Regions from separate parts of the Marinomonas sp. THO17 genome, predicted to be linked through region 2. Evidence: riboswitches for the same ligand, from Rfam matches in the RefSeq annotation. Region 2 holds a riboswitch; the other holds the start of a gene.
What was found. Region 2 has a riboswitch for thiamine pyrophosphate ahead of thiB (thiamine ABC transporter substrate binding subunit). Riboswitches for the same ligand answer to the same signal wherever they lie in the genome.
Positions count from the first base shown of each region.

Region 1 (5,338 bases), 1.4 Mb from region 2:
ACCGTGAATCTCTTCTCCCTTAAACCACCAATCCGTAGCGGATGCATCATCAGAATGACCTCCCTTGAGTAACCAGCTCAACTGATTTACACCAAATAGTTCGATCATAGATTGTGCCAAAGTATGAGGGTTTGACTGGCCCAACAAGCCAGTCAAGGCCTCAAACTCCATCAAATTGGGCGTGATGATGTCCACATGAGGTAGCATGATAGTCAGTAAATTCTCTGCAGCATTGTCTTGCTGTAAGCGATTTCCCGCTTCACTACTGGCCGCCATAACAGGGTCAAACACCACCTTGATGTTTGGTTGCTGTCTTTTCATGCGCGACAACCATTCACTACAGGCTTTCACCAACTCTGGTGTCGGCAACAAACTCACTTTAATGGCATCAGGCAACACATCGTCCAAGAGGGTTTGCCACTGTCCATCGAACATGGACAAGCTCACGGGTTCCACCAGATCTACTCGTTTGGAATTTTGCGCCGTAGTACAGGTCACTATGGTTTGCACGTGACAAGACAAATCCTGTCCGGTACGTAAATCCGCTTGCAAACCCGCATGAGCAGAGGAATCAGAGCCGCCAACACACCAGACTATCGGCGGTCTTGTTTGGCTTGCTTGACTCATTTTGTTTCCGCCTTGGCTTGCGCTTCATCCAATTTATCCGTTGTTAAATAAACATCACTGCCTAATTCGCGGAACTGCTCAGACATTTGCTCCATACCAAGCAGTGCCTCATTATCTTGCAGCGCCGCGACATTAATGACTTGTTTATCTTCATGCTTTTCTAAGCCGGCAGCGTAATCACGTACTTCTTGAGTGATTTTCATTGAACAGAACTTAGGCCCACACATAGAACAAAAATGCGCAACTTTACCCGAGGCTTGCGGCAAGGTTTCATCGTGATAAGCACGAGCGGTTTCTGGGTCCAGCGCCAGATTAAATTGATCTTCCCAACGGAACTCAAAACGCGCTTTCGACAACGCATTGTCTCTTACTTGTGCACCAGGATGACCTTTGGCCAGATCCGCAGCATGAGCGGCAATCTTATAAGTAATCAAACCTTGCTTAACGTCTTCCTTGTTTGGCAAGCCTAAATGTTCTTTGGGTGTGACATAGCACAACATGGCACAACCATACCAACCAATCTGCGCCGCACCAATTCCAGAAGTAATGTGGTCATAACCCGGTGCGATGTCCTGTGTTAACGGGCCAAGGGTATAAAACGGTGCTTCATGACAATGCTCTAGCTGTTCCGTCATGTTCTCCTTAATGAGCTGCATTGGCACATGGCCAGGGCCTTCGATCATGACTTGTACATCATATTCCCAGGCGATTTTGGTCAGCTCACCCAAGGTTCTCAACTCAGACATTTGCGCTTCATCGTTGGCGTCCATGATGGAGCCAGGGCGTAACCCATCACCAAGGGATAAGGCCACATCATAGGCCGCACAAATTTCACAGATGTCACGAAAACGCTGATACAAGAAGCTCTCTTGGTGGTGCGCAAGACACCATTTCGCCATAATAGAGCCACCACGAGAAACAATGCCAGTAAGACGTTTTGCCGTCATAGGAACGTATCTTAATAACACACCTGCATGAATGGTAAAGTAGTCTACCCCCTGCTCTGCCTGTTCAATCAAGGTGTCGCGAAACACTTCCCAATTCAAGTCTTCAGCAATGCCATTTACTTTTTCTAGCGCCTGATAAATCGGCACTGTACCAATAGGCACAGGAGAATTACGTAAAATCCATTCGCGGGTTTCGTGAATGTTTTTCCCTGTCGATAAATCCATCACAGTGTCGGCTCCCCAACGAGTCGACCAAACCAGTTTTTCCACCTCTTCTTCAATGGAAGAAGTCACAGCCGAATTGCCTATGTTGGCGTTTACTTTGACCAAGAAGTTACGCCCTATGATCATAGGCTCAGATTCAGGATGATTAATATTGTTAGGGATAATGGCCCGGCCTTTAGCGACTTCATCTCGAACAAACTCCGGGGTGATTTTGTCTTGTAAATTCGCTCCAAAACTCTGGCCAGGATGCTGTTTCAACAAGAGTTCACTCTTGATGGCTTCAAGATTTTGATTTTCGCGAATGGCAATGTACTCCATTTCTGGGGTAATAATGCCTTGCTTGGCATAATGCATCTGAGTAACACACTTACCTTGACGAGCACGCCTTACTTTAGGCAAATGCTGGAATCTCAGTTCATCAAGACGCTCGTCATCTAACCGAGACTGGGTAAAAGTAGAGCTCACTTGCGTTAAAAATTGCGTATCTTGGCGAGCCTCTATCCATTCATTGCGAATCGCTTTAATGCCCTGGTACACATCAATTTTTTCTTGTGGATCACCATAAGGGCCTGAACAATCATAAACATAAACCGCCTCGTTCGGTTCAAAGGTCAAGTTATCAGGATCCGAGCCAATCGGCGTATCGGTAAGATTAATTTTACGCATCGGCACACGAATGGAAGCATCTGTACCCATGAGGTAAATGCGCTCTGACGCTGGAAAAGGCTTGGCTTGTAAGGACTCAATAAAAGCCTTAGCAGCAAGACGAGACGCTTCGCGAGAAGACTTATTTGGTTTTTTGTTTTGGTTCGACATGAGCATTTCCCTTATAAATAGATGGAGAATTGCTTGTCTGGGGTGCTGGTTTAGCCAAAGTTCTGCGACAAACTTATGACAAAAAAAAGAAATCCTGAATCGAAAATTAAATTTCATGCGACTGACAGCATCAAATTTACCTTTGCAAAACAGGAGTTCATTCGATGCAGAAAAGAAATAGTGTGACTTTCTTGTTTCCTACGCGGGTGTTAACCCGATCAGGTTCTGCGGATCCCGCACTCAATTGTGCGATCTCAGCCAAATGGCACTCCGACAAGTAGCATTGAGTATACGGATTCAAATGTCTCTGTAAACTCTTCTGAAAGGAAATGTTTGATATGATAGAGTCAGTTATTCACCTTCTTGCATCTTCAAGGCAAGCTTATACAAGGGGTTTTTCTTACCACCTGTCAACTTAGCAGCGATGGCAGCTGCTTGTTTTACCGAGACGTTCTCTTCTAGAAGGATTGTAAGAATACGTTTGGCGTCCTCTTCTTCATCCGCATGATCCGGTTTGACTATGTTAAGCATTACCACAAACTCACCTTTCAACTGATTCGCATCTTGAGTGAAACGGTCGAGAATCTGGTTGGGCGTTCCAGATAAAAAGGTTTCAAAGGTTTTGGTGATTTCTCTCGCCAACACCACACTAACTTGATCACCGTATACAGTTTGCAAATCCTTCATAGAGTCTTCAATACGGTGCGTCGATTCATAAAACACTATAGTGCCAACTTGTTGTCGCCATGACTCAAACACATCAGTGCGAGCTTTTGATTTAGCCGGCACAAAACCTGCAAAAAAGAATTGATCTGTGGGTAAACCTGAAGCAGAGAGAGCGGCAATCAAAGCACTCGCACCTGGCACTGGTACTACTTTGTGATCTAGATCACGCAGAATGGATACCAAATGATAACCAGGATCAGAAATTAATGGGGTGCCAGCGTCAGATACCAGCGCGACATTCTTGCCTTCATTTAATAGGCTTGCAACGTATTCTGCTTTGTCTTTCTCATTATGATCGTGCAGTGAAAATAACTTGCCTTCAATACCAAAATGATTCAATAAACGGCGGCTGTGACGGGTATCTTCTGCGGCGATATAGTCAACATCTCGTAAAGTTTGCTCGGCTCGCTTGGTAAAGTCGTCCAAATTGCCAATTGGTGTCGCAACAATGTACAGCGACCCTCTCACATCATCATTAGTATGTGATACCATGTTTCCTCTTTCATTTGTCATTTGTAAGATTATGAGCCTAACCAATTATCGCATCATATCATTAACCTTATGTGCATTTCTGCTCAGTGCATGTAACTCAGCAAACTTAAATATGCCTCAGCAGACTTCTGCTTTGGTGAAAGGTGATAAAAAAGCCTCTGACAACACGCCACCCCCGAGCATTTATCAACCTTATAAGCCCAATAACAGCAAAGTCATTAGTGCGGCTTATGAACAGGCTTTACAAAATTATCAAGATGGCGCCTATGTTCAAGCCATTTCGATTCTCGAAAAGTCCGTACTTAACAAAACCTCTTCGTTACAATTCGATGCGTATCTGCTGGCCGCTAAAATCAATGCACAACTTGATAATGCCCTAGATGCTTTTCTATTGCTCAACAAAGCGGATCAGCTGACAGCAGCACGGCACCCTGACAAGCAAAACCAAATCACAGAGACACGCGCTAGTATTCTTGAGCATTTTGGTAATTGGCCAGAAGCAGTTAAGTTAAGAATGGCGTTGAGTTACAGCTTGCCATTGGATGAAATACAGGCCAATCAAGACAAACTTTGGCTGGCTATTCAAAACTTAACAGAAAATGAAATAGAGAGCCTATATCAGGCTCAACAGCCTATTTTGAATGGTTGGCTCACCATCAGTAATATCTTGCGAGATCAATCTTTGTCGATTGAGCAACAACTTGCCACCTTTCAAAATTGGCAACAAAGAAACACCAGTCACCCTGCGGCAATCACGCCACCGCAAGATTTTAAATTGATGGCGTCAATCGAAGACATGGCACCACAAAAAGTGGTTCTAATGCTACCAATGTCAGGCAAACTGAAACGTGCTTCCCAAGCCGTTGTCGATGGCTTTTTTGCCACTTATTACAATCAAAAAGAAAAACGCCCTCAGGTGAATATAGTCAATACTGACCAATACCCTGACATTATAGATGCATTAACAGCCGCGAATAACATGGCACCTGATATCATAATTGGTCCGTTAGAAAAAAATAATGTGGCAAAAATAAGTCGTACAGAGTTACCCTATCCTGTCATCACTTTGAATCAATTGGATGTTAATCAGGCTGCCAAAAATTTATTTCATTTCTCATTAAGTGCAGAAGACGAAATACATGAGTTGATCAATTTTGCTAAACAAGAAGGGGCCACTAAGGCTGCTGTACTCAGTACACAAGATACCTGGGCGCTGAAGCAAAATGATGAATTTCTTACCGCAGCCGAACAAGAACACGTCACTGTTACATCAGCGCAATCATACGCCAACACGCCTCAAGGTCGTCAAAATGCGGTACAAAAACTGCTTCTCATTAATGAAAGTTATGCGCGAAAAAACCTCATTGAGAAATGGACTGGTCATCAGGTCGATGCCATCGCTCGTCCACGTCAAGATTTAGATTATGTGTTTTATGTTGGCAAGCTAAACGATGCTAAACAGATTCGCCCCCTATTAGACTTCTATTTCGCTGCTTCTGTACCCA
Region 1 covers NZ_AP031575.1:218,957-224,294, reverse strand. Annotated here, with positions in the region: gene thiE (thiamine phosphate synthase) at 1-627, opposite strand, end outside; gene thiC (phosphomethylpyrimidine synthase ThiC) at 624-2,615, opposite strand; TPP riboswitch at 2,794-2,898, opposite strand; gene rsmI (16S rRNA (cytidine(1402)-2'-O)-methyltransferase) at 2,967-3,833, opposite strand; gene ABXS85_RS00995 (penicillin-binding protein activator) at 3,946-5,338, shown strand, end outside.
Region 1: another riboswitch for thiamine pyrophosphate. It lies ahead of thiC (phosphomethylpyrimidine synthase ThiC); the one in region 2 lies ahead of thiB (thiamine ABC transporter substrate binding subunit).

Region 2 (5,338 bases):
TCGAATAGAATACACATCCAAAACAGCTCGCCCCATACAGTACCTTGCTACAACAGCAAAACACACACCCATCAATACACTGAAAAACGCCGCAGGGAAGGCTATTTTTAACGACACCCACATTGCAGACCATAGCCCTGGAGACTGAATAGTCTGCCAAAAAGTCATAGTGAAGAGAGGGTCAAATATGGCAACAAACGGCGGCACCACCAAGAAAAGCACACTCAGTAAAGCCAAGCCATCAGAGCCAGTGGACAGCCAAGACTGTCTTATGGGGTACAAAGTTTCACCTAGCAAGCTAGCGTCTTGTCTGTGTATAGGCGCAAACTTATAGACCAAGAATGCCATAGCACTGCAAATCCCCACCTGTATCAAAGATAAAAAGCTGGCTTTGCTTAAGTCAAAATCAAAGCGTAACGCCTGATAAATAGCGACCTCTAAGGTAGAGGATTTTGGCCCGCCACCAAGACTCAACACAACAGCAAAGCTAGAGAAACAGAGCATGAAGATCAACACAAAGACACCCGGCATGGCCTTGCGTAAATAACTCCACTCAATAAAGCGAAAGGCTGCCCAACGAGAAAAACCCAGCTGATATGCCTGTCGCCATTGCCCTGCAGGAATTAAAGCATACGCCTGTAACAATAAACGCACCGCTAGGGGCAAATTGAAAAAAACATGAGCCAATAAAATCCCGCTCAAACCGTACAGGGGAAAGTCTATCGACAATAGGTTACTCACCCAACCACTACGCCCATACACCACCACGATACCCAAAATAGCGACAATACTTGGTACAACAATAGATACAGAGAAAATCTGCAGTAAAAGATTCCGCCCAAAAAACTGACGATGAAACAAACAAGATGTAACTGGAACTGCGATGGCAAGACTAATCAAGCTACTCAGTAAAGCCTGCCATAAAGAAAAACGAATTAAACGCCATAAATAAGGCTGAGACAGAAAGCTCTTCCACTCTCCTACATCAGTGAACTTCAACAAATAAAAAAGACCAATGCCCCCTAAAAAAACAAACAAGCCTACTCCCAGCAGAGCTGGCAGTAGGCTTAGGATTGGCATATTTCGTTTCAAAAAAGTCCTACTTACTCGGTCGTTGCATTCAACCACTCATTGATCCATGCTTTGCGGTTTAGCGCAACCTGTTCTGCGGGTAGCACCAGATTGTTAGCCGGCTTTAAAGCGGTATCAAAAGCAGCAGGCAAAGGCTGATCAAGCTTAATAACAGGAAGCATCCAGTTACCCGTTGCTATGGTCGACTGAAAGCCTGGTGTCAAAATGAAATTCATAAATTGCTGAGCAAGGGTTTTATTTGGTGCAGACTTTAGCATTGCCGCTACCTCCACTTGTGGATAGCGCCCCTCTTTCGCTTCAATCGCTTTATATTTGCTCTCACCTTCTGCCACTATGTGGTAAGCAGGCGAAGTGGAGTAGCTCAGCACCACGTCCGCTTCCCCTTTAAGGAAGAGGCCATATGCATCCGACCAACCTTTGGTCACGGTAACAGTGTGAGAAGCTAGGGTTTTCCAAGCTGTAGCGGCATCCTCACCATATACAGACTTCATCCAGAGCATTAAGCCTAAACCTGGTGTACTGGTGCGAGGATCTTGGTAAATGACACGTAAATCTTGGTTTTCAACAATCTCTGACAAACTTGTTGGCGGATTGGAGAGTGTTTCAGAGTTGTAGATAAAAGCAAAGTGCCCATGGTCAAATGGCACGAAAACTTCATCTGTCCAAGCCTTATCCAGCTGCACAGAAGTAGTATCCACACCATGTTTTGCTAACAAACCAGTCTCTGCTGCGGCTGTCATCAAATTCAGATCCAAACCTAACAAAACATCCGCTTGAGACGACTTCCCTTCTAATTGCACGCGAGACAAAATGCCACCAGAAGAATCCAAGGCAACAAAATTCAACTCACAATCACACTCCTTCTCAAAATTTTCTTTTATTTTTGGCCCCGGGCCCCAATCGGATGCGAAAGAATCATAGGTGTATACATTTAAAGTCTGACTGAAGACAGCAGCAGAAAAAGCAAAAGATAGGCTTGCCAAAGCAATACTTGAACATTGACGAAGAGAGAGTTTTTTCAAGGTGTCGCTCCTAAAGTAAGTGAGCGGCGTATCAAAGGAATATAAGCAAACAGAACATTACTTACTACCTCAATTCCTACGCCAGCATAATCTGGATCAGGTTCAATGGGTTAGCGAACAATCACTTCTCAGCTTGAAATGAAAATTAAATCAAGCACCCCATGAGATATAGAGCGGACATTGTAAAGAGTCACTTAATGAAAGTCTATTTCATTAAGTACTCGTGTTACTGCACCTTGACTGCTTTGCGCGAACCTTAATGCGGCTTGGCCAAGACGAATTCGTTGGGACGATTGTTTTGATAGAGAAATCAGTAAATTGCTCAGCTGCTCCTCATTCTGACAACGCAATGCCCCTTTCGCCAAGATCAACTGATCTGTAATGTCTTGAAAATTAAAGGTATAAGGACCAACTAAAATGGCTTTGGAAAGCAAGGCTGGCTCAATCGGATTGTGACCACCACGTTTTATCAAGCTTCCACCAACAAAGGCCAAATCTGACGCTTGATAGTAATGCATAAGTTCTCCCATGCTATCACCTATCACCACTTCGAAATCCTTCCATTTATTTACGGGTGTTTTACTGCGTAGTGCCACTTTTGAGAAAGACTCTTTTGCCAACTCGCTGACTTCTTCGAAACGTTCAGGATGACGAGGAACTAAAACCAATAGTGCTTGTGGTTGAGACCTCAACAGAACTTGATGCGCTTTTAATATCTGCGCTTCTTCACCTTGGTGAGTACTAGCAGCAAGCCAAACAAAAGGTCGATCAATTTGTTCTCGCCAGTTCTGATCCAATACCTCTTCAGAAACAGCCAAATCGAATTTTATGCTGCCCGTCGCATACACTTTGCTTGCCCCTAAACGCTTAATACGATCCGCATCGGCCTGCGCATGCGCCAAAAATTGATCTGGCAAAGCAAACAATCGAGATGAAAAACGAGGAAACCTTTGATACCGAAGATAAGAACGCTCGCTCATTCGCGCATTAACAATACTGACATGAAGCCCTTTTTGTTTCGCCAGCATTAAAAGGTTTGGCCAAAGCTCCATTTCAACAATCAATAATCTTGGGCACTCTATTCGACTCAGTGCTTTCTGCACTGCCCAATGCCAATCCATTGGTAAATATTTATGCTGAGCAAAGGGAAAGACTTTTACAACCTGCTCTGCCCCAGTGGGTGTCATGGTCGTCACCAATAAACGATGATCAGGGTATTTTTCGCGCCACTGTGCCACCAAGGGTCTGGCCGCCAAGACTTCTCCCACAGAAGCACAATGCAGCCAAAGATCGGCCTCTACTTTCCCCCAGTGCCCACAAGCCTCCTTTGCACGATAATTCGCATAGGTACGTTTGAAACGACGAATTTTTAACCATATTAGCGGCGTTAGTAGGTTAATAACAAAAGAGTACAACCACATTATTCAGCCGCCTCACTAAATTGCTGATTATGCAATTGCGCATAGGCCCCTTGCTGCGCAAGCAATTCCTGATGCGAACCTTGCTCAATAATCTCGCCATGATCCACCACCGCAATAATATCGGCATTTTCAATGGTGGATAGACGATGGGCTATTGCAATGGTAGTACGATTTTCCATCAAGCCGTCTAAGGCAGATTGAATAGCACGTTCTGATTCAGTATCCAGTGCTGATGTCGCTTCATCTAATATGAGAATAGGTGCATTTTTAAGAATGGCTCTAGCGATGGCGATACGTTGACGCTGACCACCGGACAGCAGGACCCCATTCTCTCCCACCATGGTATCAAGGCCCTTATCCAATTCCTCGATGAAGCCCCAAGCATTAGCCGCTTTGGCAGCTGTAATAACGTCTTCTTCCTTAGCATCACGCAAATGACCATAGGCAATGTTCTCTCGTATAGTACCGTTAAAGAGCACAACCTGTTGATTCACCAAAGCAATATTAGACCTCAGAGACTCTAATTGATAATCGGCAATAGGCACACCATCGATATTTAATTCCCCTTCATCTAAGTTATAAAAACGCGGAATCAAATTTGCTAATGTCGATTTACCACTGCCGGAGCGCCCGACCAACGCCAAGGTTTTTCCTGCAGGTAATGATAGGGTGATGTTTTTCAGCGCTTGCTTTTCCGTACCTGGGTATTGAAATGACATACCCTTCCATTCAATATTTCCTTTCAACTGACTGGCTAATATTTTCCCTTCATCAGGCTCAACACGCATATCCAAAAATTCAAAGATACTTTGTGACGCTGCAATCCCTTTTTGCAATACACTGTTGACATCCGTTAGCTGACGAATAGGTTTGCCAAGCATGCCGGCAGCGGTTAAGAAGGCAATAAAGTCTCCCGGTGTCATGTGTTGACTCAGGGTTGGACTAAGCGCAAACCAGATTAAAGTCGCCATGGCAAAAGCCAATATAAACTGCACAATAGGAATATTTAGGGAGCGGGTTTTTTCCATTTTCAATTGAGAACGGCGATTCTCTTGTGCGGCTTTACGGAAACGTTCAACTTCGTATTCGCTGCCACCAAAGATTTTAACCACCTCATGACCTTTAATGGCTTCCGAGGCCACATCCGTCACACCTCCCATTGCATTTTGAATGCGCTTACTGAGGCGACGAAAACGCTTGGATGCATAAGACACGATTAACCCAATAAGAGGTACAACTAACATAAAGAGCAAGGTTAGCTTCCAATTCATATAAATCATGTAAACCAACAAGCCCACCACAGTAAAACCTTCCCTCAAGACGACTCGGATCGCTTGAGTAACGGCACCAATAACTTGCTCGGTATCATATGTTAATTTGGCTAATAGTCGTCCGGTTGGTATCGAATGATAATAACTAGAAGACATTTTAACCATTTTGTTAAACATGCTGGTTCTTAGGTCAAATACAACCTTGTTGGCCACTTGTGCCATAAAATAGCCGCCCAGAAATGTACCTATGCCTCGAGCAATAAAAATAGCCAATATAGCAAGCGGTATAACAATTCTGTTTTCAAGCACCTTACCTTCTGAAACGGTATCAACAATATGTTTTAACAAGGCAGCAAGGGCTGGCTCCATCCCTGCATACAGCATAAAGCCAATCACACTCAATAACACATAGATCCACGAGGCCCTAACGTAGCCCAACAACCTCAAGTAAGTACGAAAACCTGTGGTTACTGCCATCTGTCCTTTTATTTCTTCATCTTGCTTTTTTTGCATTCACAAATTCGCTTTCTCA
Region 2 covers NZ_AP031575.1:1,630,224-1,635,561, forward strand. Annotated here, with positions in the region: gene thiP (thiamine/thiamine pyrophosphate ABC transporter permease) at 1-1,080, opposite strand, end outside; gene thiB (thiamine ABC transporter substrate binding subunit) at 1,104-2,114, opposite strand; TPP riboswitch at 2,170-2,286, opposite strand; gene ABXS85_RS07720 (3-deoxy-D-manno-octulosonic acid transferase) at 2,309-3,535, opposite strand; gene msbA (lipid A export permease/ATP-binding protein MsbA) at 3,535-5,319, opposite strand; gene hldE (bifunctional D-glycero-beta-D-manno-heptose-7-phosphate kinase/D-glycero-beta-D-manno-heptose 1-phosphate adenylyltransferase HldE) at 5,320-5,338, opposite strand, start outside.